One region of the Pseudomonas sp. HP_08 genome, then DNA from elsewhere that is predicted to be linked to it. Evidence: predicted binding sites of a transcription regulator. Region 1 holds the regulator's gene; each other region holds the start of a gene.
The links. The regulator sigma-54, encoded in region 1, starts transcription at its own class of promoters, with help from an activator protein. The targets are predictions, from matches to a motif close to ANTGGCATNNANNTTGCTNT.
Positions count from the first base shown of each region.

Region 2: a site for sigma-54 is predicted at 3,546-3,565, ahead of ACYAS9_RS16875 (CmpA/NrtA family ABC transporter substrate-binding protein). Genes of this name have one in related genera too.
Region 3: a site for sigma-54 is predicted at 4,251-4,270, ahead of glnA (glutamate--ammonia ligase). Genes of this name have one in related genera too.

Region 1 covers NZ_JBTOQC010000001.1:332,450-342,135, reverse strand. Annotated here, with positions in the region: gene yjgA (ribosome biogenesis factor YjgA) at 1-122, opposite strand, end outside; gene pmbA (metalloprotease PmbA) at 230-1,576, shown strand; gene ACYAS9_RS01650 (FagA protein) at 1,804-2,199, shown strand; gene ACYAS9_RS01645 (class II fumarate hydratase) at 2,192-3,568, shown strand; gene ACYAS9_RS01640 (hypothetical protein) at 3,599-4,051, shown strand; gene ACYAS9_RS01635 (superoxide dismutase) at 4,053-4,664, shown strand; partial or broken gene ACYAS9_RS01630 (ZIP family metal transporter) at 4,694-4,870, shown strand; gene ACYAS9_RS01625 (HPr family phosphocarrier protein) at 4,963-5,235, opposite strand; gene rapZ (RNase adapter RapZ) at 5,251-6,108, opposite strand; gene ptsN (PTS IIA-like nitrogen regulatory protein PtsN) at 6,111-6,575, opposite strand; gene hpf (ribosome hibernation-promoting factor, HPF/YfiA family) at 6,587-6,895, opposite strand; gene ACYAS9_RS01605 (RNA polymerase factor sigma-54) at 7,016-8,518, opposite strand; gene lptB (LPS export ABC transporter ATP-binding protein) at 8,675-9,400, opposite strand; gene lptA (lipopolysaccharide transport periplasmic protein LptA) at 9,401-9,686, opposite strand, start outside.
Region 2 covers NZ_JBTOQC010000017.1:82,083-91,768, forward strand. Annotated here, with positions in the region: gene ACYAS9_RS16860 (helix-turn-helix domain-containing protein) at 1-882, opposite strand, end outside; gene ACYAS9_RS16865 (cysteine hydrolase family protein) at 1,002-1,610, shown strand; gene ACYAS9_RS16870 (ANTAR domain-containing response regulator) at 1,629-2,204, opposite strand; gene ACYAS9_RS16875 (CmpA/NrtA family ABC transporter substrate-binding protein) at 2,218-3,429, opposite strand; gene ACYAS9_RS16880 (quinone-dependent dihydroorotate dehydrogenase) at 3,666-4,691, shown strand; gene rmf (ribosome modulation factor) at 4,830-5,045, opposite strand; gene rlmKL (bifunctional 23S rRNA (guanine(2069)-N(7))-methyltransferase RlmK/23S rRNA (guanine(2445)-N(2))-methyltransferase RlmL) at 5,602-7,821, shown strand; gene ACYAS9_RS16895 (sensor domain-containing diguanylate cyclase) at 8,061-9,686, shown strand, end outside.
Region 3 covers NZ_JBTOQC010000006.1:139,287-148,972, reverse strand. Annotated here, with positions in the region: gene ACYAS9_RS07635 (L-lactate permease) at 1-446, opposite strand, end outside; gene typA (translational GTPase TypA) at 622-2,442, opposite strand; gene thiI (tRNA uracil 4-sulfurtransferase ThiI) at 2,582-4,036, opposite strand; gene glnA (glutamate--ammonia ligase) at 4,372-5,778, shown strand; gene ACYAS9_RS07615 (hypothetical protein) at 5,826-7,037, shown strand; gene ACYAS9_RS07610 (DUF4124 domain-containing protein) at 7,264-7,779, shown strand; gene ACYAS9_RS07605 (DUF4124 domain-containing protein) at 7,814-8,407, shown strand; gene glnL (nitrogen regulation protein NR(II)) at 8,738-9,686, shown strand, end outside.

The DNA of each region.
Region 1 (9,686 bases):
TCCAGCACATCGGGTTTGAGGGTAGTCAGTCGCGCGCCCAGTTCAACCAGAGCCTGCTGCTCGCGTTTTACCTGGGTTTTGCTTTTCTCCCCGTCGAGGGAGTCGTCGTAAGAATCAACCATGGGGGCCGTCCGCAAATAAACGCCGCCATGATAACCAGTCGGGGGCCGCTTGTCCGGCCCGCTCGGTAAGTGAGCCGTGCCGAAAGCAGAATTTGATGGAGAAAGTCATGAGTGCAACCCAAAGCGTCGGCCCACAGGCCCTGCCAGCACTTCAGGAACAGGTCGAGCAGATCATCGCCGAAGCCCGCCGCCAGGGCGCCAGCGCCTGTGAAGTGGCCGTTTCTGTGGATCAGGGACTGTCGACCTCGGTGCGTCAGCGTGAAGTCGAAACCGTAGAGTTCAACCGCGACCAAGGGTTTGGCATCACCCTGTATGTCGGCCAGCGCAAAGGTTCTGCCAGCACCTCGGCCAGCGGCCCGGAGGCGATCCGCGAAACAGTGGCGGCTGCCCTGGCGATTGCCCAGCACACCTCTGAAGATGAAAGCTCGGGGCTGGCGGATCCGGCCCTGATGGCTCGCGATCTCAAGGATTTCGACCTGTTTCATGCCTGGGACATCACCCCGGAGCAGGCCATCGAGAAAGCGCTGATCTGCGAAGCGGCAGCGTTCGAGGCTGACAGCCGCATCCGCAACGCTGATGGCACCACCCTCAATACCCATCAGGGCTGCCGCGTATACGGCAACAGCAACGGTTTTATTGGTGGCTATGCGTCGACCCGCCATAGCCTCAGTTGCGTCATGATCGCCGAAGAAGGCGGCAACATGCAGCGCGATTACTGGTATGACGTCAACCGCCAGGGTACGTTGCTGGCGGATGCCGAAAGCATCGGACGCAAGGCTGCGCAACGTGCTGCCAGCCGTCTGGGCGCTCGTCCGGTACCGACGTGCGAAGTGCCGGTGCTGTTCTCGGCCGAACTGGCCGGTGGCTTGTTCGGCAGCTTTCTCGGAGCGATCTCCGGCGGCAACCTGTACCGCAAGTCGTCCTTTCTGGAGGGCGCGCTGGGGCAGCGACTGTTCCCTGAATGGCTGACCATCGATGAGCGTCCACACCTGATGCAGGCGATGGGCAGTACTTCATTCGACGGTGATGGCCTGGCGACCTATGCCAAGCCGTTCGTCGAGAATGGCGACCTGGTGTCTTACATCCTGAGCACCTACTCGGGCCGCAAACTGGGCCTGCCGAGCACCGCGAATGCGGGCGGCGTGCATAACCTGTTCGTCACCCATGGCACTGAAGACCAGGCCGCGCTGGTACGGCGCATGGGGCGTGGCCTGCTGGTGACCGAACTGATGGGCAGCGGCCTGAACATGGTGACGGGCGACTATTCACGCGGCGCGGCCGGTTTCTGGGTCGAGAACGGCGAGATCCAATTCCCGGTTCAGGAAGTGACCATCGCCGGCAATATGCGCGACATGTTCAAGCAGATTGTCGCCATCGGCAGCGATCTCGAGCTGCGCAGCAACATCCGCACCGGCTCCGTGCTGATCGAACGCATGACCGTCGCCGGTAGCTGATCGCTAACCCAGTAGGAGCGCGCTCTGCCCGCGACCGGCTGCGTCAGCAGTCGTAAAATTTCAGCGTCTCCAAAATTTTACGAGCGCTACGCACTCGGTCGCGGGCAAGCGCGCTCCTACAACCCCCTCTTTTTCCTCCCTCCAATAAACAGATTCGCCCCAGAGTCTTGTTTTGATTCTTAATCTCATTCAATAATGAATATCATTTCTTGGCTGGGTCATGGGTCATGGGGTCTGTCCTGCACGAGCTGCCTTATCTGGATCACTGGCGCGAGCTGGGTCTGCGGATCCGCTGTGGGCTGGACCCCGATGAGCCGCGGCTGATCGAGCATTACCTGGCCGAAGGGCGGTATCTGGCGCGGTTTACCGCGACGCCCAAAGCCATGATCGCGCTGACCGCCTTGCGCCTGCTGCTCGATACCGCGCGCGACACGGTTCTGCCCTGGCACTGGCGTTGCCTGTGCCTGGATCAGGCCTGGCGCCCGTTGCGCGATGTCAAGGCGCTGGCCGTGACCCCGGCCCGGCATCGGCAGTGGCAAGCCTGCGTCCATGAGCTGGCAACGTGCGTACTGCAGCCATCGATTTCTCTCACTGAACTGGTCCAAGGATATTCCGATGAGTAATACCCGTATCGAACGCGACAGCATGGGCGAACTGCAGGTGCCGGCCGAGGCCCTGTATGGCGCGCAGACCCAGCGTGCGGTCGACAACTTCCCGATCAGCCATCAGCGCATGCCCAAGCAGTTCATTCGCGCGTTGCTGCTGGCCAAGGCCGCTGCGGCCAAGGCCAACCTGGAACTGGAGCAGATCACAGAAGGGCAGAGCAAGGCCATCGTCCAGGCGGTCAGTGACCTGCTGGCAGGTGATTTCATGGTTCACTTCCCGGTCGATGTCTTCCAGACCGGTTCCGGCACCAGCTCCAACATGAACGCCAACGAGGTGATCGCCACCCTGGCGACCCGTATCCATGGCGAAGTGGTCAATGCCAATGACCACGTCAACTGCGGCCAGAGCAGCAACGACATCATCCCGACCACCATTCATGTCAGTGCGGCTCTGGCGCTGCATGAGCACCTGCTGCCGGCCTTGCAGCACCTGATTCAGGTCACCGAGCACAAGGCCACCCAAGTGCATCCGTTCGTCAAGACCGGCCGTACCCACTTGATGGACGCCATGCCGGTGCGCCTGAGCCAGGTACTCAATGGCTGGGCGCAACAGATCCGCGCCAACCTGGAAAACCTTCAGGCCCTGCAACCGAGCTTGCAATCGCTGGCTCAGGGCGGCACTGCAGTGGGCACCGGAATCAACGCGCACCCTGAGTTCGCCGCACGCTTCAATGCACAACTGAGCGCCCTGAGCGGTGTGACCTTCACGCCCGGTAAGGATCTGTTTGCCCTGATCGGCTCGCAGGACACCGCGGTGTCGGTCTCCGGCCAGCTCAAGGCTACCGCCGTGTCGCTGATGAAGATCGCCAACGATTTGCGCTGGATGAACTCCGGTCCCCTGGCAGGTCTGGGCGAGATCGAGTTGCAAGCCTTGCAGCCGGGCTCCTCGATCATGCCTGGCAAGGTCAACCCGGTGATCCCGGAAGCCACCGCGATGGTCGCAGCGCAAGTGATCGGCAACGACACCGCAATCACCGTGGCCGGTCAGTCGGGCAACTTCGAGCTGAACGTGATGCTGCCGATCGTGGCCCTGAACCTGCTGGGCAGCATTGAGTTGCTGGCCAACTCCAGCCGCCTGCTGGCCGACAAGGCCATCGCCAGCTTCAAGGTCAACCAGGAAAAACTCCAGGAAGCCTTATCGCGCAACCCGATCCTGGTCACCGCGCTGAACCCGATCATCGGTTATCAGAAGGCCGCCGAAATTGCCAAGAAGGCTTATCAGCAAGGCCGTCCGATCATCGACGTGGCGCTGGAACACACCGACCTGCAACGCAGCCAGCTGGAAGTGTTGCTCAACCCTGAAAAACTGACCGCTGGCGGCATCTGATTCACGCCCGCCATGCCTCTGGAGGTAGCTATGCAGCATTGGAAACGCACTATCGAACAGGCCAATCGCTGTTTCAATCTTGGCGAGTGGGTCGAAGCTCGTGAGTTGTACCTCCAGGCGCTGGCGCTGGCGCAGGTGTTGTTCGAGCGCTGGGCGGACCCGGACGAAGCCGTGGCCGCCTGTGTTATCTCGCATCACAACCTGGCCGATCTACACTTGAGTCTGGGGCAGCCCGAGGAGAGCGCCGAATACCTGTGCGCGATCCATCAACGCTTGCTGCAGGTTCTTCAGGATTCTCGTCTGCCCGATGCTCTGCGCCAGGCGGCGCTGCGCCACAGCAACAAGACGTATGCCGAGTTGCTGAGCTTTATCAGTGAACACGGCGAATATCCACGTACCCACCGACTGCTGAGCAGTAACAGCGAGCACACCCGCACGTCGTTGCAGAACCCCTCAGCTGGCCATTTCCACGGAGTCCATTGAAATGCCTTATAGCCTGCCTGAATTGCCTTACGCCTACGATGCTCTGGAACCGTACGTCGATACGGAAACCATGAAGATCCACCACACCAAGCATCACCAGACCTATATCGACAACCTCAACAAGGCCGTTGCCGGCACCGAATACGAGAGCCTCTCGGTCGAGGCGCTGGTGGCCAAGGTCAAAGAGCTGCCGGAAAACCTGCGTCCTGTCGTCACCAACCACGGTGGCGGTCACGCCAACCACTCGCTGTTCTGGACCATCATGAAGCCTGGCGGCGGTGGTGAGCCGACAGGCGACCTGGCCAAGGCCATCGCGGATGAGCTGGGCGGCTTCGAGGCGTTCAAGACCGCCTTCACCGATGCCGCTGTAAAGCGTTTCGGCAGCGGCTGGGCGTGGCTGAGCGTCACCTCGGAGAAAAAACTGGTGGTTGAGCACAGTGCCAACCAGGACAGCCCGCTGGAGAAAGGCAATACGCCGATCCTCGGTCTGGACGTCTGGGAGCACGCCTACTACCTCAAGTACCAGAACCGCCGTGCCGAATACATCGGTGCGTTCTACAACGTCATCAATTGGGATGAAGTTGCCAAGCGTTATGCCGCTGCGCTGGCCTGATCAACCAGGTGGATAATCCAGGGTATTTTATGCGTTCACCCATACGGTCAGCCCGCAGTGTGCGTATGTTTCGTCTGGCCTTTGGCAGTCTGTTGCTGCTGGCCGGCATGGTCTTGCTGGTGGCTCAGGCGCTGGCCTGGCTTGATCTGGAGCCTTGTGTGTTGCGGGCTCTGGAAGAAGGTGCGACCTGCGCCCTGGGGTTGGCTTCAAGCTGATCGTGTGCGCTACCCGCATTAAAAAAGGGGCTACCTGACAAACAGGGCCCCTTTTTTAGTGCCGGTCAATTCAGGTGGCGCGGTTACTCGCCCTCATCGAACTTGTTGTTGATCAACTCGACCAGGCCATCCAGTGCCTGTTCGGCGCTCTCGCCTTCGGTAGACAGATGAAGCTCGGTGCCTTTGCCGGCAGCGAGCATCATGACGGCCATGATGCTTTTACCGTCGACCAGGCTTTCCGGTGTGCGTCCGACCCGGATCTGGCAGGGAAACTTGCCGGCCACGCCGACAAACTTGGCGGCGGCCCGGGCGTGAAGGCCGAGTTTGTTGATGATGGTGATTTGACGAGCGGGCATCGCAGTTGAAATCCTTCAGCTGAGGTCGCGGTGGCGAACCTGAACGTTCTTGAGTGATTGTTGCAGGACCTTGCCCAGGCGCTCGGTCAGATAGACCGAACGGTGATGTCCGCCGGTGCAGCCGATGGCGATGGTCACGTAGGAGCGGTTGCTGGCGGCAAAGCGTGGCAGCCATTTGTTGAGGTATGTGAAGATGTCCTGAAACATTTCTTCGACGTCAGGCTGGGCTGCCAGGTATTCCATCACCACCGGATCAAGGCCCGAGTGGTCGCGCAGCTCGGGCTTCCAGTAAGGATTGGGCAGGCAACGGACATCGAAGACCAGGTCGGCATCCACCGGCATGCCGCGCTTGAAGCCGAACGACTCGATGAGAAAGGCGGTGCCGGGCTCCGGTCGGTTCAGCAGGCGCAACTTGATGGTGTCACGCAGCTGGTACAGGTTCAGGTGGGTCGTGTTGATCTTGAGGTCGGCCAGATCGATGATCGGCCCCAGCAGCAGGCTCTCGTCACGAATGGCTTCGGCCAGCGAGCGCTGCGCATTGCTGAGTGGGTGACGCCGCCGGGTTTCGGAGAAGCGCTTGAGCAAGGTGGCGTCGTCGGCGTCCAGGTACAACACATCGCACTGGATGTGCCGCGCGCGGACTTCGTCGAGCATTTGCGGGAATCGGGTCAGGTGGCTGGGCATGTTGCGTGCATCGATCGACACGGCCAGCAGCGGTTCTGCCTGCTCGCTATTGAGCAGGGCGCGCTCGGCCAGTTCCGGCAGCAGGCCGGCTGGCAGGTTGTCGACGCAATAGAAGCCGTTGTCTTCCAGAACGTCCAGCGCAGTGCTCTTGCCTGAGCCTGAGCGGCCACTGACGATGATCATGCGCATGCTCAACGGCCTTTGAGTTCTTCCAGTACGGACTGGTAAAGGTCTTCACTGCTTTGCGCGCTGCGCAGGCGTTCGCGCACATCGCTACGGTCAAGCATGCCGGCAATCTGGCTGAGCAGCTTCAGATGCTCGTCGGTGGCCGCTTGCGGTACCAGCAGAACGAACAGCAGGTCGACTGGCGCGCCATCGATGGCATCGAAATCGACCGGTTTCTCAAGGCTCAATACTGCGCTGATAGGCGACTGGCAGGCCTCGAGACGACAGTGGGGAATAGCGATACCGTTACCGAAGCCGGTCGAGCCGAGTTTTTCACGGTTCACGAGCTTTTCGAACACGTCTTGCGCGTCCAGCTCGGGCACTTCGCGGCCGATCAGATCGGCGATCTGCTCCAGCACGCGTTTTTTGCTGCCTCCCGGCACGTTCACGAGGGAACGGCCGGGGGTCAGTATGTTTTCAAGTTGAGTCATGGATTGGTTTGTTAGCGAGCGGTCGCACCCTTGAGGATGCTTTGCTGCTTTTCCTTGTGCTTGAGCAATTGTCTGTCGAGCTTGTCGGTGAGCAGGTCGATGGCCGCGTACATATCGTCATGTTCGGCGTTGGCAACGACCTCCCCACCATGAATATGCAGGGTGGCTTCGATTTTCTGCTTCAGTTTCTCGACCGTCATCGTGACCTGGACGTTGGTAATCTTGTCGAAATGCCCTTCAAGCTTCTTGAGTTTGAGCTCCACATACTCACGAAGGGGCTTGGTCACTTCCAGGTGATGTCCACTGATATTAACTTGCATACAGCTCTCTCCTTTGCCAGTGCATAAGAGGCAGGTCGGTGACCTGCCGCTGGAACGCTGTGGCCTGACACAGGCGGGCGGCGTGAGCTCTGGTGCGCTGCCCTGCAAGTGCCTCGTCCGCTACATCAGCCGCTTGCGCTCGCTGGATGGCGCTATCCCCAGGGATTCGCGGTACTTGGCGACTGTGCGACGGGCGACTTGAATGCCTTGTGCCTCCAGTAAACCAGCGATCTTGCTGTCGCTCAATGGCTTTTTCTGATTTTCCGCGGCGACCAGTTTCTTGATGATTGCGCGGATGGCCGTGGATGAGCATTCACCGCCTTCGGAGGTGCTGACGTGGCTGGAAAAGAAGTATTTCAGTTCGTATATGCCGCGCGGGGTGTGCATGAACTTCTGGGTGGTGACCCGCGAAATGGTCGATTCGTGCATGCCCACCGCTTCGGCGATGTCATGCAATACCAGAGGTTTCATGGCCTCGTCGCCATATTCGAGAAAACCGCGCTGATGCTCGACGATCTGGGTGGCAACCTTCATCAGGGTTTCATTGCGGCTTTGCAGGCTCTTGATGAACCAGCGCGCCTCTTGCAGCTGATTGCGCATGAAGGTGTTGTCGGCACTGGTGTCGGCGCGGCGCACAAAGCCTGCGTATTGCGGGTTGACCCGCAGGCGCGGCACCGCTTCCTGGTTCAGCTCGACCAGCCAGCGCTCGCTGTCCTTGCGCACGATGACGTCGGGCACGACATATTCCGGCTCGCTGGACTCGATCTGTGAGCCAGGGCGCGGGTTGAGGCTCTGGACCAGTTCGATGATCTGGCGCAGATCATCTTCCTTGAGCTTCATGCGCCGCATCAGCTGTGCGTAGTCGCGCCCGCCCAGCAGGTCGATATAGTCGGTGACCAGGCGCTGGGCTTCGCTCAGCCATGGTGTGCTGGCGTGCATCTGCCGCAGTTGCAGCAGCAGGCATTCGCTAAGGGAGCGGGCAGCGATGCCGGCAGGCTCGAATTGCTGGATGCGATGCAGTACGGCCTCGATCTCGTCGAGTTCGATGTCCAGTTCGGGATCGAAGGCTTCAAGCAGCTCTTCCAGCGACTCTTCCAGATAACCCTGGCTATTGATGCAGTCGATCAGGGTGACGGCGATGAGGCGATCGGTGTCGGACATCGGTGCCACATTGAGCTGCCACAGCAGGTGGCTTTGCAGGCTTTCGCCGGCAGAGGTGCGCGTGGTGAAGTCCCACTCGTCGTCGTCACTGCTTGGCAGGCTGCTGGCGCTGGTCTGGTAAATGTCTTCCCAGGCGGTATCGACGGGCAGCTCGTTGGGGATGCGCTCGTTCCATTCGCCGTCTTCAAGGTTGTCCACGGTGGGCGCGGATGATTCCTGATAGGTCGGTTCCTGGGTTTCGCGTTCGCTGTTGGGCTTGTTCTCGACATTGTCCGCCATAGGGTCGGAATTATCGAAGTCGTCGCCTTCTTCCTGGCGTTCAAGCATAGGGTTGGATTCCAGAGCCTCCTGGATCTCCTGTTGCAGGTCCAGGGTCGACAACTGGAGTAAGCGGATAGCCTGTTGCAGCTGCGGTGTCATCGTCAGCTGCTGGCCCATTCTCAAGACTAGCGATGGTTTCATGGCAGAGGCTCAACACCTTCATTCGCCGGCGCACGTGCGCCGTCCACTACAGGGCGCCTGAGCGCCGCCTTTTATAAGCAAGTTATATGCCTGAAATTGAAGCGCTTGCCTAGAGCGCCACGACAAATAATCCGCTGTCAACGGTCATTGTGATGGCTAGAGGCGGAACTCGTGGCCGAGGTAGACCTCTTTCACCAGCTGGTTAGCCAGAATGGTCTCTGAATCGCCTTCAGCGATCAGTTGCCCGTCGTTGACGATGTAGGCGGTTTCGCAGATATCCAGGGTTTCACGGACGTTGTGGTCAGTGATAAGCACGCCAATGCCCTTGGACTTCAGGTGATGAATGATCTGCTTGATGTCGCCGACCGAAATCGGGTCGACCCCGGCAAAGGGTTCGTCCAGCAAGATGAACTTCGGCGCAGTGGCCAGGGCGCGGGCAATTTCCACGCGGCGCCGTTCACCGCCGGACAGGCTCATGCCCAGGCTGTCGCGGATATGGGTGATATGGAATTCCTGCAAGAGGTTTTCCAGCTCTTTGCGGCGCGCGGCGCCGTCGAGCTCCTTGCGGGTTTCGAGGATGGCCATGATGTTGTCGGCCACGGTCAGCTTGCGAAAGATCGAGGCTTCCTGGGGCAGATAGCCGATGCCGGCGCGCGCGCGGCCGTGCATGGGCTGGTGGCTGACATCCAGGTCGTCGATCAGTACACGGCCTTGATCGGCCTGTACCAGGCCGACGATCATGTAGAAGCACGTGGTTTTGCCGGCACCGTTGGGGCCCAGCAAACCGACGATCTGGCCACTGTCGATGGACAGGCTGACATCGCGAACCACCTGGCGGTTCTTGTAACTCTTGGCCAGGTGCTGGGCTTTAAGCGTTGCCATTTACTCGGCCTTCTGCGGCTGTTCGGTTTTCTTTTTCGGCTGGATGACCATGTCGATCCGTGGCCGCGGTGTGGTCACCTGGCTGCCGGTGGCGCGACCCGCGCTGACGATCTGGCGCACGGTGTCGTAGACGATCTTCTCGCCTTCGGAGGTGTTGCCATCGTTGATCACCTTGGCCTTGTCGATCAGGACGATGCGATCTTGTGCCGCGTAGTACTGGATCGTGACCGCGTAGGCCTGAACGATAGGCTTGGTGGTCGAAGGCTTCTGCTCGTAATAGGCCAGG
Region 2 (9,686 bases), on a different contig from region 1:
GCTGCTGCCAAACCCGCATTCGCCGGCGATGTGTTCGATCGACTGGTTGCCCGTTTCCAGTCGGCGCCGGGCGAAGGCGAGCCGTTCGTGCAGCAGCCAGTCGCCGAAGGTCATGCCGGTCAGGCGCTTGAACTGGCGGGTGAACGTGCGTCGGCTCAGGGCCAGGCGTTCGGCGACTTCATCGATGCGATGCGGCCGTTGCAGGTGGGTGCGCAGCCAGTCGAGCAACTGGCTCAGGCGTTGGTCAGCCAGGCGCCGGGGCACGGGCTGTTCGATGAACTGCGCCTGATTGCCTTCGCGATGCGGCGGCACGACAAGGCGCCGGGCAATCTGGTTGGCGATCTCATGGCCATAGTGCTCGCGCACGATGTGCAGGCAGCAGTCGATGCCGGCCGCCACACCGGCTGAGGTCATCAGCCCTGCGGCTTCGACATACAGCACATGGGCGTCGAGCTGCACCTCGGGATAGCGCCGGCCGAAATCCTCGGCCCAGGCCCAGTGCGTGGTGGCCGGATAACCGTCGAGCAGCCCGGCAGCGGCCAGCACATAGGCGCCCAGGCACAGGCCGACGATTCGCGCGCCGCGCGCATGGGCATCACGCAAGGCCCGCAGCAGCGCCTCGGGCGGCGATTCCCCGGCGTCGCGCCAGCTGGGGACGATGACGATGTCCGCCCAGGCCAGCGCCTCCAGGCCATGGTCGCACAGCACATTGAAGCCTGCGGTGGAGCGCAAGGGGCCGGGTTCTGCGGCGCAGACCCGCAGGTCGAACCATGGCGAATCGTTGACGTGCCGCTCTTCGCCCAGCACCAGGCAAGGCACGGACAGGTGAAAAGGGCTGATACGGTCGAAGGCAACGACGGCGACCTTGATTGACTGGCTCATTGCGGCACCCGGTACGGAGAATGGCCCGATCCTGGCGAAAGATGGCATTCAGGTCAATTTCCCGCTGTCAGTCATTGGCCGACACTGGTGCTCTCGTTTATTACCGCCAGGACACTGCCATGACCGCTGCCAAACGCGCCTTGATCGTTATTGATGTGCAGAATGAGTATTTCACCGGCAACCTGCCGATCGAATACCCCGACCCGCACCAGTCGCTGGCCAATATTGGCCGTGCCATCGACGCCGCCCAGGCGCAGGGCATTCCAGTGATTCTGGTGCAGCACCTGGGCCCGGCCGATTCCCCGCTGTTCGCTCGCGGCAGTGAAGGCGCCGCGCTGCACCCGGCAGTGGCGGGGCGTGAGCGTGCCTTGCTGGTCGAAAAGAGCCACGCCAGCGCTTTCAAGGACACCGGCCTTGGCGACTGGCTGGTCGAGCAGCAGATCGACACCCTGAGCGTGGCGGGCTACATGACCCAGAACTGCGACAACGCGACCATCCAGCAGGCGGTGCATCTGGGGCTGGCGGTGGAATTTCTCAGCGATGCCACGGGCGCGGTGTCGTACCGCAACCGCGCCGGCAGTGTCAGCGCCGAAGAGGTTCACCGGGTGATCTCGGCGGTGCTGCAAGCCGCGTTTGCGGCGGTGTTGAGCACCGATGAATGGATTGCAGCCTTGCACAGCGGCGAGGCGCCGCTGCACGAGAATATCTACTCCTCGACGCGCCCGTAGCATTGCCGCCCGCCAGGGTCAGCCGAGCATCTCGCTCATTGAAATGATCTGCTCCGCCACCTGAATCAGCTTCTGCTGGCGGCTCATGGCCTGGCGGCGCATGAGGGTGTAAGCCTCTTCTTCGTTGCAGTGCTTCATCTTCATCAGCAGCCCCTTGGCCAGCTCGATGCGTTTACGTTCGGCCAGTTGCTGGTCGCGGGCCACCAGTTGCGCGCGCAGGGCCTGGTCGCTCTCGAAACGGGCCATGGCCACATCGAGAATCGGCTGCAGGCGCTGGGCATGAATGCCTTCGACGATGTAGGCACTGACCCCGGACTTGATCGCCTGGCGCATCACGCCGGGGTCGTGTTCGTCGGTGAACATCACGATCGGGCGGGGCAGGTCGCGGGACACCAGCACCACTTGTTCCATGACGTCGCGGCCGGGGGATTCGGTGTCGATAAGAATCACGTCCGGGCGCAAGGCTTCGACCCGTGCCGGCAAATCGATGCTCAGGCCCGATTCGTCGATCACGTCGAAGCCTGCTTCGCTGAGGGCGGCCTTCAGGCGCCCGACTTTCTTTGGTGTGTCATTGATCAGCAGGATACGCAGCATGATTGCCTGTCTCTCAATGGGCGGCGATGGCAGGAGCGCCATCGGTTCGTGAATGCAGGGAAAAGCCGCGAGCGTAGCCGGCAGGGTCGCTACCATCCCAGATTCGCCCGTCGATCAACTGGCTGCTGCGCAGGGTGCTGTCCGGTACGGCAATGCCCAACGCCTCGGCGGCCTGGCGATACAGGTCCAGCCGGTGAACGCGGTTGGCCACCGCCAGGTAATCGGGGTCGTCACGCAGCAGGCCCCAACGGCGGAACTGGGTCATGAACCACATGCCGTCCGACAACCAGGGGAACGTCACCTGGCCGTCACCGAACAGGCGCAAGGCGTGCGGGTCTTGCCAGCTGTTACCCAGGCCGTCCTGGTACTGGCCCAGCAGGCGCGGTTCGATGCAGTCCAGCGGCGCATCGAGGTAATCGGCGCCACTGAGCAATTGTGCGGTGCTGCGGCGGTTTTCCTGGCTTTGCTCGATGAAGCGGCTGGCTTCGAGCACCGCCATGGTCAAGGCGCGGGCTGTATTGGGGTTCTGCTCGACAAATGCCTGGGTGCAGCCCAGCACCTTGCCCGGATGGTCGGGCCAGATCGACTGGCTGGTCGCCAGGGTAAAGCCCAGTTTCTGTTGCACCGCGCTGGCGCCCCACGGTTCGCCGACGCAAAAACCATCGATGCGCCCGGCTTGCAGGTGCGCAACCATCAAGGGCGGCGGCACCACCACGCTGTCGACATCATCGAGCGGGTGAATACCCTGGCTGGCCAGCCAGTAATTGAGCCACATGGCATGGTTGCCGGTGGGAAAGGTCTGCGCAAACGTCAGCTTTGCACCTCGGTGGTGCACGGTGCGCTCCAGTGCTTCAGGGCTGGTCACGCCGGCATCCTGCAGCCCGCGCGACAGGTTGATGCACTGGCCATTCTGGTTCAGGCCCATCAGGATCGCCATGTCGGCGGCGGCCGCACCGCTGATGCCCAGCTGCATGGCGTAGATCAGGCCGTACAGGCTGTGGGCGGCGTGCAACTGGCCGCTGACCAGCCGGTCGCGCAGGTTGGCCCATGACGCCTGGCGCTTGAGATTGAGGGTCAGCCCGTAAGGCTGGGCAAAACCCTGAGTCGCCGCGACCACCAGAGAGGCGCAGTCGGTCAGGGCCATGAAACCTATGTCAATGCTGTTCATTTCGGGGGCATCGCTGCCCGCCACCCAGTCCAGGGCATTGCTTGATCGTTGGTTCATAGGCCGATCTACATCCATAAAAAAAGCGTCGTCAAGCCCGCCGCACAAGCTGCGAGCTACAACGACGCCATTGTCGATACCCGTCGGCGACGTTGCCGGGGGATGTTTATTCAATCAAAGCAAGGCATGTGCCAGTAGGGCGCGCAGTGCCTGTAGTGTCGCACTTCTCGCTTAGCAGGCCATCCGCCGTCTATAATCGCCGCCTGACTTCAGCCGCTCACGAGCCTCGCCCACCCATGTATAACCTGGCCCGCCAGTTACTGTTCAAACTCTCCCCCGAAACCTCCCACGACCTGTCCCTGGACCTGATCGGTGCCGGTGGCCGTCTGGGCCTCAATGGCCTGCTGAGCAAGGCACCTGCGCAATTGCCGGTGACGGTGATGGGCATTCGCTTTGCCAACCCGGTCGGGCTGGCGGCGGGCCTGGACAAGAATGGCACGGCCATCGACGGGTTTGCCCAGCTGGGTTTCGGCTTTGTTGAAATCGGCACCGTGACCCCGCGTGCGCAGCCAGGCAACCCCAAGCCGCGTCTGTTCCGCCTGCCAGAGGCCCAGGGCATCATCAACCGCATGGGTTTCAATAACCTGGGCGTCGATCACCTGGTGTCCCGCGTCAAGGCGGCGAAATACCGTGGCGTGCTGGGGATCAATATCGGCAAGAATTTCGACACCCCGGTCGAGCGCGCGGTCGATGATTACCTGATCTGCCTCGACAAGGTCTACGACCACGCCAGCTATGTGACGGTCAACGTCAGCTCGCCCAATACCCCGGGCCTGCGCAGCCTGCAGTTCGGCGATTCGCTCAAGCAACTGCTCGATGCCCTGCGCGTGCGTCAGGAAGCCTTGACCCAGCAATACGGCAAGCGCGTGCCGCTGGCGATCAAGATTGCCCCGGACATGACCGATGAAGAAACCGTGCTGGTGGCCAGTGCGTTGCTCGATTCAGGCATGGATGCGGTGATCGCCACCAACACCACCCTGAGCCGCGAAGGCGTCGAAGGGCTGCTGCACGCCAACGAGGCGGGCGGCTTGTCTGGCGCGCCGGTGCGTGAAAAGAGCACCCACACCGTCAAGGTGCTGGCCGGTGAGCTGGCCGGGCGTTTGCCGATCATCGCCGCCGGTGGCATTACCGAAGGCCGGCATGCCGCCGAGAAAATCGAGGCGGGCGCCAGCCTGGTGCAAATCTATTCGGGCTTTATCTACAAGGGCCCGGACCTGATCCGCCAGTCGGTCGATGCCATCGCTGCACTGCCTCGGCGTTGAGTGCGCGGGCATGAAAAAGGGGCTCCTTGAAAAAGGAGCCCCTGGGCCTGTGGCCCGCCGCCCGGTCAGGGCGGTGATCACATGAATGCAATGTACAAAGGTCAGACAAAAATTTTGATGGACTGCTCGGAAGTTACCTCATCCGACTGCGTGAAGTTCGTTGAGCCTGTGGATTCCCGCAGTGCCGGTCATACCGTCCCATTGGTCGCCGCGTCCTTCGCGCCAACCATTGATCCACGCCTGACGCACCGACGGCAGAGTAAACGGGCAAAGCTCACGGGATTTACCACTAACGCCGTACTGATATCCGCGCAAAAATGCTCTTTCCAACGGATCACGCTTAAGTCTTCTCATAGGGTGTTGCCCTCGTCTGTTGACTGTAATGTCCATGGACCTCATGTCGAGGTCTGGCAGAAATCTTCTGCCATGTCTGCCCGCTGCCGGCGTCGCGGGCGAGGTGCCATCACCGTTGCAGTGCTGGCCTGAGACGATTTCTAACCAATGCTCGACACGCTGTGAATGATCGATTTGTCATAAGGACGTCACATTTAGGTCTGATGAGTACTAAGGGCAAATGTGTTTCAAGGATGATTCAGTTAATTACTCAAGTGCCGCAAGGAGTTGCGGCACGACAGAAGGATTTTTCTGTTCATCGATAATGGCTGAATGCTTTTAGTTATTATGCGACGAAGGGTCGAGATGTGACTTCATATGTCTTGAAACTTCGGGCTCACTAGGCGGCCGGAAAACCGCTTTTTGCAAAATCAATACACTGCCGCGGCGATGTACCTGTTACCGCGGTGGACCGGCACACATTACGTGCCACGCAGGCGCTGTCAGAAAGCGCCTGTCTTGAATCTGGTCGGGCAATGCGTTGCTCGCCGCTGACGGCTCAGGCCCTGGAATACACATGTCGGATCGCTACGAACTTTACCTCACCTGCCCCAAGGGCCTCGAAGGCCTGCTGATCGAGGAAGCCACCGGGCTGGGCCTTGAAGAAGCGCGCGAGCACACCTCCGCCATTCGTGGCCTGGCCGACATGGAAACGGCCTATCGCCTGTGCCTGTGGTCGCGCCTGGCCAACCGCGTGCTGCTGGTGCTCAAGCGTTTCCCGATGAGCAATGCCGAGGACCTGTACCACGGCGTGCTGGATGTCGAGTGGCACGATCACCTTGAGCCGGACGGCAGCATCGCCGTTGAATTCAGCGGCCATGGCTCGGGCATCGACAACACCCACTTTGGTGCGCTGAAGGTCAAGGACGCGATCGTCGACAAACTGCGCACCAACGATGGCCTGCGCCCTTCGGTCGACAAGATCAACCCGGACCTGCGCGTGCACCTGCGTCTGGACCGTGGCCAGGCGATTCTGTCCCTGGACCTTTCCGGGCACAGCCTGCACCAGCGTGGCTACCGTTTGCAGCAAGGCGCGGCGCCGCTCAAGGAAAACCTCGCGGCGGCGATCCTGATCCGTGCGGGCTGGCCGCGCATTGCCGCCGAGGGCGGCGCACTCGCCGACCCGATGTGTGGCGTGGGCACTTTTCTGGTCGAGGCCGGCATGATTGCCGCCGACATCGCGCCCAACCTCAAGCGTGAGCGCTGGGGCTTCAGTGCCTGGCTGGGGCATGTGCCGGCGCTGTGGCGCAAGTTGCATGACGAAGCGCTGGCGCGCGCCGAAGCCGGTCTGGCGAAGCCGCCATCGTGGATTCGCGGTTATGAGGCCGACCCGCGGCTGATCCAGCCGGGGCGCAACAACATCGAGCGCGCAGGCTTGAGCGAGTGGATCAAGGTCTATCAGGGCGAAGTCGGTACTTTCGAGCCACGCACCGACCAGAACCAGAAAGGCCTGGTGATCTGCAACCCTCCGTACGGCGAGCGCCTGGGCGATGAGGCCAGCCTGTTGTACCTCTATCAGAACCTCGGCGAGCGTTTGCGCCAGGCCTGTCTGGGCTGGGAGGCGGCGGTGTTTACCGGCGCGCCGGACCTGGGCAAGCGCATGGGCATTCGCAGCCACAAGCAATATGCGTTCTGGAACGGCGCCTTGCCGTGCAAGCTGCTGTTGCTCAAGGTTCAGCCCGATCAGTTCGTCACCGGCGAGCGGCGCACGCCCGAGCAGCGCCAGGCCGCGCTTGAAGAACCGGCACCTGCGCGCGACGAGAGCAAGCCGGCCCCGGTCGAGCAGGCGCGCCTCAGCGAAGGCGGGCAGATGTTCGCCAACCGCCTGCAGAAAAACCTCAAGCAACTGGGCAAATGGGTGCGTCGCGAAGGGGTCGAGTGCTACCGCGTCTACGACGCCGACATGCCGGAATATTCGGTAGCGGTCGACCTGTACGGCGACTGGGTCCACGTTCAGGAATACGCGGCGCCCAAATCGATCGACCCGGCCAAGGCCTCGGCGCGCCTGTTCGATGCGCTGGCGGCCATTCCACAGGCCTTGGGCATCGACAAGAGCCATGTGGTGGTCAAGCGCCGCGAGCGCCAGAGCGGCACCCGCCAGTACGAGCGTCAGGCCGCCCAGGGTCAGTTCATGGAAGTCAACGAGGGCGGCGTACGCCTGCTGGTCAACCTCACCGATTACCTGGACACCGGTCTGTTCCTCGACCACCGCCCGATGCGCATGCGCATCCAGAAAGAGGCGGCCGGCAAGCGTTTCCTCAACCTGTTCTGCTACACCGCAACAGCCACCGTGCACGCGGCCAAGGGCGGCGCGCTGCGCACCACCAGTGTCGATTTGTCGCGTACTTATCTGGACTGGGCGCGGCGTAACCTGTCGCTCAATGGTTTTTCCGAGAAAAACCGTCTGGAGCAGAGCGATGTCATGACCTGGCTGCGCGAGTGCCGTGAAGAATACGAGCTGATCTTCATCGACCCGCCGACCTTCTCCAACTCCAAGCGCATGGAAGGGGTGTTCGATGTGCAGCGCGATCAGGTCGAGCTGATCGACCTGGCCATGGCGCGACTGGCGCCGGGCGGCGTGCTGTATTTCTCCAACAACTTCCGCAAGTTCGTGCTCGACGAGCATGTGGCCCAGCGCTACAACGTCGAGGAAATCAGTGCCCAGACCCTGGACCCTGACTTCTCGCGCAACGACCGGATCCACCGCGCCTGGAAAATCACCGTGCGCAACGCCTGAGACCTGACAGGCACCGCGCTCAGGGTCGGCTGACGGTGGGCGCGGTGGCCTGAATATGAATTCGTCACATTGCTGCAATAAAGAGCAGGATGCTCTGGCAATCTCTTTGAAATCGTTAGAGATTGCTCGATTTGTCCAAGTTATGGCTTGTATGGGCTAGGCAAATTAATGGCAAATAGCTATAAGAGATGCACGGCCAGCATGACGCTCAATCCTTGTTGGCGTCATGAGTTTTGAGTATGGCTGCGAAACAATCCCGACCCCGGATCCTCGGTTTTATCAACGAGCAAGCATCTGCGTGGCTGGTTGCCCTGCTCGCACTGATGGCGGGGCTGGCGTTGACAGCCATGCTGGCACTGAACAATTACGAGCTCTACCAGCGTCAGTTGCGCCAGCGTTTCGACCTGCTGGCCAGCGAGCGCTTCATCCGTATCCAGGAGCGCCTGGACAGTCAACTTGGCAGGCTGGACAGCCTGCGTCGCTACTTTGTCTATTCCAATGAAGTCACCCGCACCGACTACAACGGCTTTGCTGCGCCCTTGCTGGAGGGTACCCGTGCCTATTCCTGGAGTCCGCGGGTCACCGATGCCCAGCGCCCGGCGTTCGAGGCAGCGGCACGCGCCGATGGCCTGACCGGTTTCGCTATTCGCGAAAAAGACCCCGGCGGCCAGTTGGTGGTGGCCGCCACGCGAGACGAGTATTACCCGGTGCTGTTTACCCAGTCGTTGAGCACGCTGCCGTTGCCGCTGGGGTTTGATATCAATTCCGAAAGCCTGCGCCACCAGACGCTGGAGCGCGCGCGGATGCTCGGCTCGATTGCCGCCACGCCGCGTATTGAACTGGTCGGTCTGGAACAGGAGTACGCGCATGGCGTGCTGCTGGTGGCCCCGGTGTTCAGCACTCCGACGGGCGAAGCCGACTGGACCTCAGAGCTGCGCGGCTATGTCATGGCGGTGATCAGCCTGGGCGAACTGATGAGCGAAGGCCTGCCAACCCAGGACAACCTGGCGGTGACCATGCTCGATCTCGGCTCGCCTGCCGAGCCGCAGTTGCTTTACCAGTCGACCGTGCAGGCGGCCGCCGGTGATTTGCGGGTCAGCACCTTGTTGAACCTGGCCGATCGCGATTATTTGCTTGAGGTGCGTCCCACCGAGTCTTTCCTGCAAAGCAACCAGTCGATGGCCGGCAGCGTGGTGGTGTTGGGCGGCCTGTTGAGCCTGATGCTCAGCGCCTTGCTTTACAGCCTGATCGGTCAGCGTCAGCGTGCCTTGTTGCTGGTCGACCAGCGCACCGGCCAGTTGCGCCTGCGCGAGCAGCAACTGCGCATCACCCATGGGCAATTGCGTAATGTGCTGGATGCCGCCACTGAAGTGGCAATCATTGCCACTGACCTCAACGGGGTGATCAGCACGTTCAACGTGGGGGCGTGCAAGATGCTTGAGTACAGCGAGGCGGAAGTGCTGGGCAAGTTTGTGCTCAAGGATCTGCACGATCCTGTCGAGCTTGAGGCGCATGCCAGGCAACTGAGCGAGCACTACCAGCGACCGGTTCCACTGGAGCAGGCGATGCTGATCGAGGCCACCGAACTGGGCAGCCACCCGGCCCGGGAATGGCTGTTCCGGCGCCGTGACGGCACTACGTTGGTGGTCAACATGCTGGTGACCGCCGTGCGCGACGATCAGGATCAATGGATCGGCTATCTGGCGGTGTGCATCGATGTCACCGAACGCAAGCGGGTTCATGAAGCATTGGCGGCGCGCGACCGGCTGCTGGAGCGGCTCGGCTCCCAGGTGCCGGGTGGTATCTATCAGTTCCAGCGCCTTGCCGATGGCCAGGCGCGGTTCAATTACATCAGTGTCGGGATG
Region 3 (9,686 bases), on a different contig from region 1:
CCCGCCAAGGCGATTTTCATCCCGGCCGCCCGACCGAACAGGCCCATCAGCAGCGGCACGGTGGCAATCAGCGACACGCCGAAACCGGTCATGGCCTCCAGCAACGGCGCAAGGCCCAGCACAATGAAAATCACCTGCGCGGCAGGCTTCCAGCCCAGTCCCTTGACCCATTCGCCAATCGCGGCAGGCGCGCCGCGCTGCTCCACCTGAATGACAAAGGCCAGCCCCGGCACGATGACGCACGCAGTGCTCAGAAACAGAATCGTGGTGTCTTGCGCGATGACGGCCGACAGGGCCAGCGACCAGGGCGCCGCGACGCCGGCCTGCCACAACAGCAGCACCAGCACCACGCCCATGAACGCCGCCTGCACCGGCGGCCTGCGCAGGATGAGGATCAAGGCAATCACCAGCGCGACGGGTGAAAGTTGCAACAACAGTGGTGCCATGGTTTTGCGCTTCCCGGTTCAGTCATGTGGCTGTTCGGGACAGGGTGAGGGATAGGTGAGGCGGGCGAGAGATACAGATGGGCGGTGTTTTTCAATACGCAGCCGAAAGCCACAAACAAGAACGCCCCCGGCCTTGCGACCGGGGGCGTTTCTAGTCAGCGCTTGAACCGATTACTCAGTTCTTGGCTTTCTTGGCAGCGCGGGTACGCTCGCTTTCGTCCAGGATCTTCTTGCGAAGACGGATGGACTTCGGCGTGACTTCGCACAGCTCGTCTTCCTGGATGTATTCCAGAGCCTGTTCCAGAGTGAACTTCACTGGTGGAACCAGAGCGATGGTTTCGTCTTTACCCGAAGCACGCATGTTGTCGAGCTTCTTGCCCTTGGTAGGGTTGACGCCCAGGTCGTTGTCGCGGCTGTTCTGGCCGACGATCTGACCGTTGTAGATCTCCTGGCCGTGCTCGACGAACAGCTTGCCGCGCGCTTGCAGGGTTTCCAGCGAGTAGGTCAGTGCCTTGCCGGTTTCAACCGAAACCAGTACGCCGTTCTGACGGCCGGACATGTGGCCCGACTTGACGGTGTCATAGCGATCGAAGATCGAGGTCAGGATGCCAGCACCGTTGGTCAGGGTCAGGAACTGGTTACGGAAACCGATCAGACCGCGAGCAGGGATGTTGTATTCCAGACGAACACGGCCTTTGCCATCCGGCACCATGTTGGTCAGGTCGCCCTTACGCAGGCCCATCTCTTCCATGACCTTGCCCTGCGAATCTTCAGGGATGTCGATGGTGACGTTTTCGAACGGTTCCTGCTTGACGCCGTCCACTTCGCGGATGATCACTTCAGGACGGCCCAAGGCCAGCTCGAAGCCTTCGCGACGCATGGTTTCGATCAGTACCGAGAGGTGCAGCTCACCACGGCCGGAAACCTTGAACTTGTCAGCGCTGTCGCCTTCTTCAACTTTCAGGGCAACGTTGTACAGCAGCTCCTTGTCCAGACGATCCTTGATGTTACGCGAGGTCACGAACTTGCCTTCTTTACCGCAGAATGGCGAGTCGTTGACCTGGAAGGTCATGGAAACGGTTGGCTCGTCGACGGTCAGAGGCTTCATCGCTTCGACGTTCAACGGGTCGCACAGGGTGTCGGAGATGAACAGCTCGTCGAAGCCGCTGATGCAGACGATGTCGCCGGCAGCTGCTTCTTCAACGTCTACACGGTGCAGACCGTGGTGACCCATCAGCTTCAGGATACGACCGTTGCGGCGCTTGCCGTCGGCGTCGATGGCGACCACCGGGGTGTTCGGCTTGACGCGACCACGGGCGATACGGCCAACACCGATAACACCCAGGAAGCTGTTGTAGTCCAGTGCCGAGATTTGCATCTGGAACGGACCGTCACGGTCAACGGCTGGCGCCGGAACGTGATCGACAACCGCCTGGTACAGCGCGGTCATGTCTTCGCCCATGGCGGTGTGGTCCAGACCGGCGATGCCGTTCAGGGCCGAGGCGTAAACAACCTGGAAGTCCAGTTGTTCTTCGGTAGCGCCCAGGTTGTCGAACAGGTCGAAAATCTGGTCCAGAACCCAGTCCGGACGCGCGCCTGGACGGTCAACCTTGTTGATGACCACGATCGGACGCAGGCCGGCTTCGAAGGCCTTCTTGGTCACGAAACGGGTTTGCGGCATAGGGCCGTCCTGAGCGTCGACCAGCAGCAGCACGGAGTCGACCATCGACATGACGCGCTCTACTTCACCGCCGAAGTCGGCGTGGCCCGGGGTGTCCACGATGTTGATGTGGTAGCCGTTCCAGTTGATGGCGGTGTTTTTCGCCAGAATGGTAATACCGCGCTCTTTCTCCTGGTCGTTGGAGTCCATCACGCGCTCGTCGTTGAGCTCGTTGCGCTCCAGAGTGCCGGACTGACGCAGGAGTTTGTCTACCAGGGTGGTTTTACCATGGTCAACGTGGGCGATGATGGCGATGTTGCGGAGATTTTCGATCACTTGTGTATCTCGATCAGAGGATTCGGTTTGCTGCCCGACAAGGGTCAGCGATTAGCGTTTGAAGCTTCAAGGCGTCGGCCGATGCCGCAAGGCGTCGGGGGGCCGGTGACGCAAGCCACAGGCAAACAGCCCCGGGCACTTAGCTCGGTCGATATACGCGCACATTGGCATACCCCTCACTGAGCAGATGGTGAGCATGCAGGCGGCTCATGACGCCTTTGTCGCAATACAAAAGGTACTGGCGATTACCGTCCAGTTCCTTGAAACGGCTGTTCAGTGCATAGAACGGCAGCGTCTGTACTTCCACGCCCGGCACGTGCAACGGCTGGTCTTCCTGGGCATCCGGGTGACGGATGTCGACGATGACCTGGCCTGCCAGGGCCTGTTGGACTTCTTCAACTTCGACATGCTGACCCAGATCATCGATTACCTGATCGATGGTCACCAGCCGGGCGCGCTCCAGAGCACGCTCCAGCACCGCCATGTCGAAGCGGGTTTCTTCATGCTCGACGCGGTTGCGCTTGGCATTGGTCTTGGGGTTGACCGAAATCACCCCGCAATATTCAGGCATGTGCCGGGCGAACTCGGCGGTGCCGATCTTCGTCGCCAGGTTGACAATCTCTTGCTTGTCGGTCGCCACCAGCGGACGCAGCACCAGCTTGTCGGTCGCCGAATCGATGAGGCTCAGGTTCGGCAGGGTCTGGCTCGACACCTGGGAAATCGCCTCGCCGGTGACCAGCACATCAATCTCCAGTCGGTCAGCCATGGCGGAGGCTGCGCGTAACATCATACGCTTCAACACTACACCCATATGACTGTCGTCGACGTTTTGCAGAATTTCGCCCAGAACTTCCTCGAACGGCACGCTGATGAACAGTACACGCTGGGAGCTGCCGTATTTTTTCCAGATAAAGTGCGCGACTTCCATCACGCCCAGCTCGTGGGCGCGGCCGCCCAGGTTGAAGAAGCAGAAATGCGTGACCAGGCCACGGCGCATGATCTGGTAAGCCGCCACGGTGGAGTCGAAACCGCCCGACATCAACACCAGGGTCTGCTCCAGCGCGCCCAGCGGATAACCGCCCAGGCCCTGATGCTGGCTGTGGATCACGAACAGGCGCTGGTCGCGGATTTCCATGCGCACCACCAGTTCGGGCTGTTTCAGCTCGATGCCGGCGGCCCCGCATTCGCGGCGCAGCTGGCTGCCCACGTAGCGCTCGACTTCCATCGACGTGAAAGTGTGCCTGCCGGCGCGCTTGCAGCGCACCGAAAACATTTTGCCCGGCAGCAGGTCGGCGTAATGCGTCTTGCATTTGGCCACGATGTCATCGAAGTCGCCCAGCGGGTATTCGGCCACCTGCAGGAAGTTGGCGATGCCGGGCATGCAGCTCAGGCGCTCGGTGATGCCGTGCAGGATCTTCGGATCCGTCAGCCGGGTTTCGACCTCAAGGTTGTCCCACACGCCGCCCACGACAATGTCCGCATCCAGCTCACGCAGGACGACACGGATGTTCTTGGCCAGCTGGCGAATGAACTTCTTGCGCACCGGCGGGCTTTTGATGGTGATTTCGGGGAAAACTTTGACGATCAGTTTCATAGAAACAATGCGCGTGGGGCCAGCTAAAAAAGAGGGGCGCGGATTATAGCGGAAATTGCTCAAGGTTTAACCAGTTATCGTACGCCCGATCATCGGCGCACCAAAAACGCACACTTCAGGCAATATCAGCATCATTACGGTGCATATATTTCGCGAAAAATCTCTCTGATAGCGGTAAACGCTTGTATTTGGGGCGCTCAACCCAACTCGGGGCACTGGCATGCAATTTGCTCCCTTGTGAGGCAGGTTGCCATGGCAGAGTATTCTGCGCCGTGCATCACCCAAATCGTCGGGGCCAATACCAAGAAAAGGCCTCAAGTCACCCGGAGGACACCATGTCGAAGTCGGTTCAACTCATCAAAGATCATGACGTTAAATGGATTGATCTGCGCTTCACTGACACCAAAGGCAAGCAGCAGCACGTCACCATGCCGGCGCGCGACGCGCTGGACGACGACTTCTTTGAAGTCGGCAAGATGTTCGACGGTTCCTCCATTGAAGGCTGGAAAGGCATCGAAGCCTCCGACATGATCCTGCTGCCGGACGACGACTCCGCAGTACTGGACCCGTTCACCGAAGAGCCGACCCTGATCCTGGTCTGCGACATTATCGAACCTTCGACCATGCAAGGTTACGATCGCGATCCACGCGCCATCGCTCACCGCGCCGAGGAATACCTGAAGACCACCGGTATCGGTGACACCGTCTTCGTAGGTCCTGAGCCGGAGTTCTTCATCTTTGACTCGGTCAAATACAAGTCCGACATCTCTGGCTCCATGTTCAAGATCTTCTCCGAGCAAGGCTCGTGGATGACTGACCAGGAAGTCGAAGGCGGCAACAAAGGCCACCGTCCAGGCATCAAAGGCGGCTACTTCCCGGTGCCACCGGTCGACCACGACCACGAAATCCGTACTGCCATGTGCAACGCACTGGAAGAAATGGGCCAGTTCGTCGAAGTGCACCACCACGAAGTGGCCACTGCCGGCCAGAACGAAATCGGCGTGAAATTCAACACGCTGGTCAAGAAGGCTGACGAAGTCCAGACCCTGAAGTACGTTGTTCACAACGTTGCCGACGCTTATGGCCGCACCGCTACCTTCATGCCGAAGCCTCTGTACGGTGACAACGGTTCGGGCATGCACGTCCACCTGTCGATCGCCAAAGACGGCAAGAACACCTTCGCCGGCGAAGGCTATGCCGGCCTGTCCGACACTGCCCTGTACTTCATCGGCGGTATCATCAAGCACGGTAAGGCCCTGAACGGCTTCACCAACCCGTCGACCAACTCCTACAAGCGTCTGGTCCCAGGCTTCGAAGCCCCGGTCATGCTGGCCTACTCGGCACGTAACCGTTCCGCCTCGATCCGTATTCCTTACGTCTCCAGCCCACGTGGCCGTCGTATCGAAGCCCGCTTCCCGGATCCGGCTGCCAACCCGTACCTGGCCTTCGCAGCTCTGCTGATGGCCGGCCTGGACGGTATCCAGAACAAGATCCACCCAGGCGATGCTGCCGACAAGAACCTGTATGACCTGCCGCCTGAAGAGGCCAAAGAGATTCCACAGGTTTGCGGTAGCCTCAAAGAAGCCCTGGAAGAGCTGGACAAGGGCCGTGCGTTCCTGACCAAGGGCGGCGTGTTCTCCGACGACTTCATCGATGCCTACATCGAGCTGAAAAGCCACGAAGAAATCAAAGTCCGCACCTTCGTACACCCTCTGGAATACGATCTGTACTACAGCTGCTGATTGCAGTGCGCGGGGTCAGCCCCGCGCAACAAAGAGGCCACCTTCGGGTGGCCTTTTTCGTTTGTGCGCGCAGCGTTATCCTGCCGCTCATGACCAAAGACGCGCAGCACCTCATCGACCTGACCGGCCCCGCCAGCCATACCCTCAAGCGCGAGCCGGGCGTTGGCCTGTTGCGCATGGGGCCTGCGGCACTGGGTAAAAATGCCGACCTGCACCTGGAAGCGCATGAGCAGCCGGACTGGAGCGTGTTCGACGCCTTCAGCACCCCGGCCGGCACGCCCTGGCCGCGCGTGCTGAGTTACACCGGCAGCGACAGCGGGTTCTTCGACTGGGCCTGCAAGCGCCCGATCGAAACCCTGAACTGGACACCGATCCTGCCCAGGGACACGCGGATCGATGCCCGCCACAGCAATATTCACCAACTGTCGCTGGACCTGAGCCAGCCGGGCGGGCACCTGCACCTGACCTTGCCCAGCCACGAGGTCTGGCCGTCTCGCCACTTGAGAGTCGAAGGCGATCTGGCCCGCCTCAGCACCGACGGCGACTTGCCGACTGATCTGGCGCTGGCGCCCGCCACCCTCGCCCGTAAAACCTCGCAGCCCTACGTGCTGCCCGATCTGGGCGACCTGCATGGCGTCGACAACCTGACGCTGCATAACGGCCCGATGGCGCAGCCGATTTCACTCAAGTGCCTGGCGCGTTTTCCGCACCTTGCGTCGCTGAGCCTGTGGGGGCATTTCTGCGATTTCGAGCAACTGGCCAATCATCCTGGTTTGCACAGCCTGCAATTGCGCTTCATGCCTGAGCTGAGCACGCTGCCAGCGCTCGACACCTGGCCGAAGCTTGAGAGCTTCATCGCCTTCAATGTCGAGGAAAACACCGGCAAGCGCCTGCGCCAGCAGCTCAAGAAGCGCGCGTGGACCGGGCATGCTTCGGTCAGCCAGCTACGCAAGCCGCAGTGGTGGCAAGCCGAGTTTGGCCGGCCTTTCTCGGCCTGGCCGAAGCGACAGGCCACACTGGCCAACCAGGCTTTCGACCACGCCCTGGTGCAACTGGGCGATGCGCAAGATCTGGCGCAGGCTCAAGCCGCTGTCACCACCTTCGTCCGCAGCTTCAATGCCTTCAAGGGCATCGAGACCCGCGAGCGCGAAGACCTGGGCGAAGCGGTCTGGCAGCTCAGTCAGTGCGCCGATGCCGTGCGCCTGGGCGTGACCGAAACTGTGGCACAACGATGGTTCGATCAGGCGAGAGATTACTGAGTAATACTGATCAGTTTAGCCTTGGCACCGCGCTGTCGCGCAGCAAGCATCAGACTGTGGGAGGCAGCTCTGCTGGCGATTGAGTGCGAAGCGCTCACAGAATTTTACGACTGCTAGCGCAGCCGATCGCGAGCAGAGCTCCCTCCCACAACTGAGGGACTCACGCAATACGCGCCAATGTGCATTATGCTGGTTGCCCATCGCGCCCATTGATGTCGAGAAGTCCATGCGCCGTTACCTCGCCTGCCTGCTGCTGTTGATCTGCGTGCCCGCCATGGCGCAGATCTACAAGTACACCGATGCCAATGGCAACACTGCCTTCAGCAATCAGCCACCCGACGGCACCAAGGCCGAAGCGGTCGAGCTCAAGCCGCTCAACAGCGTCGAGGCCCAGCGCCCCATGGCGCCGGTCAGCGAGCCCACGCAAAACCCGGCCGACCAACCTGCCTATCAGCGCCTGGAACTGACCGACCTGCCCGCTGACGCCGCGGTGCGCGCCAACGACGGCACCTTTACCCTCAATGTCGCGGTCGAGCCGCGCCTGCAACCGGGCCATCGCCTGCAACTGCTGGTCGACGGCAACCCGTATGGCCAGCCGAGCAACCTGCCGCGCCTGCAAGTGGTGAATCTGGAGCGTGGCGAGCACAGCTTTGCGGTGCTGGTGCACGATGCCCGGCGCGTCATCCAGCAGAGCCCGAACGTGACGCTGAGTATCATGCGCGTCGCTGCGGGCAGGCCTTGAAGTGAGCCTTGTCCGCGCCCTGTCGCTATGCCTGATGCTGTCGAGCCCGTTGATGGCCGCCGAGATCTATACCTACATCGATGCCCAGGGCAATCGGGTATTCACCGACCAGCCACATAAAAACGCCAAGCGCGTGGACGTAGCCCCGAGCAATAACATGACCGCCACGCCGCCCACCCGCAACGTAAAGGTCAGCCCGCCTTCCCCGGTCAAAACCAGACCGGCCGTGCGCTACACGCTGCTGCGTATTCTGGTGCCTGAACCCGATGCCATCATGCGCAGTGTCGAAGGCAACCTGATCGTTACGGTGAGCAGCGAACCGGCCCTGCAGGAAGACCATGCCTACCGCTTGCTGCTCGATGGCCAGCCGGTTGCGGCACCGGGACGCAGCCCGGTATTCCCGCTGAGCAATATCGACCGCGGCACGCACCAGCTGTCGGTGGAAATCCTCGACCAGGACGGCCACCTGCAGGAAAAGACCCCCAACCAGCCCTTCCACCTGCAACGCCAGACCCTGACCCAGAAGCGCCTGGCCAATCCCTGCCAGATCGTGGAGTACGGCGTGCGCCCAGAATGCCCGCTCAAGGACAAGCCAGAGCAAAAAAGCAGCTGGCTGCCGTTTCTCTGAAATGGCGCAGACCTCGCGAAGAGTTCGGCATCGGCGCACCAAAACACCACAAAGCACTAAACTAGTGCATAAATAATCCGACGCACTGGCGTATAGCCCCACTTCGGTTCAATTTTGTCGGGCAACGGGCGTAGGCTTTCAACAAGGGCACAATAAAAGCCCGGTTTTTGCTGAACGGCCGCTTCTTTTCGGAGCCTTGGTTTGGTTCTTGCAACTTCACCCGGCACAGCACTGCGTTACGCACCGTCTTGATGACAGTGCCCAGGCTGGCAAATCCTGCCAGCGTTACAGTTCGTGATTGCAATGTGCCAAAAGAGGTCACCCGGATTCATGACTATCAGCGACGCGCTGCACCGATTGTTACTCGACAATCTGACCACTGCGACGATCCTGCTCAACGCCGACCTGCGTCTTGAGTACATGAACCCCGCCGCAGAAATGCTCCTGGCCATCAGTGGTCAGCGCAGCCACGGGCAGTTCATCAGCGAACTGTTCACCGAGTCCGCCGAAGCCCTCAGTTCGCTTCGCCAGGCGGTGGAACATGCGCACCCGTTCACCAAGCGCGAGGCCATGCTCACGGCGCTGACCGGCCAGACCCTGACTGTCGATTACGCCGTCACCCCGATCCTCAACAAGGGCGAAACCCTGCTGCTGCTCGAAGTCCACCCGCGTGATCGCCTGCTGCGCATCACCAAGGAAGAGGCTCAGTTGTCCAAGCAGGAAACCACCAAGATGCTGGTGCGCGGCCTGGCCCACGAGATCAAGAACCCGCTGGGCGGCATTCGCGGGGCGGCGCAGCTGCTGGCCCGCGAGCTGCCCGAAGAAAGCCTCAAGGACTACACCAACGTCATCATCGAAGAGGCCGACCGCCTGCGTAACCTGGTCGACCGCATGCTGGGCTCCAACAAGCTGCCCTCGTTGGCTTCGACCAATATCCATGAAGTGCTCGAACGGGTTTGCAGCCTGGTGGATGCCGAAAGCCAGGGGCGCATCACTTTGGTGCGTGACTATGACCCGAGCATCCCCGATGTGCTGATCGACCGCGAGCAGATGATCCAGGCCGTGCTCAATATCGTGCGCAACGCCATGCAGGCCATTGGCAGCCAGAACGAGCTGCGCCTGGGCCGCATTACCCTGCGCACCCGGGCCATGCGCCAGTTCACCATCGGCCACATCCGCCACCGGCTGGTCAGCAAGGTCGAGATCATCGACAACGGTCCCGGCATCCCGCCCGAGCTTCAGGAAACCATTTTCTACCCGATGGTCAGCGGCCGTCCCG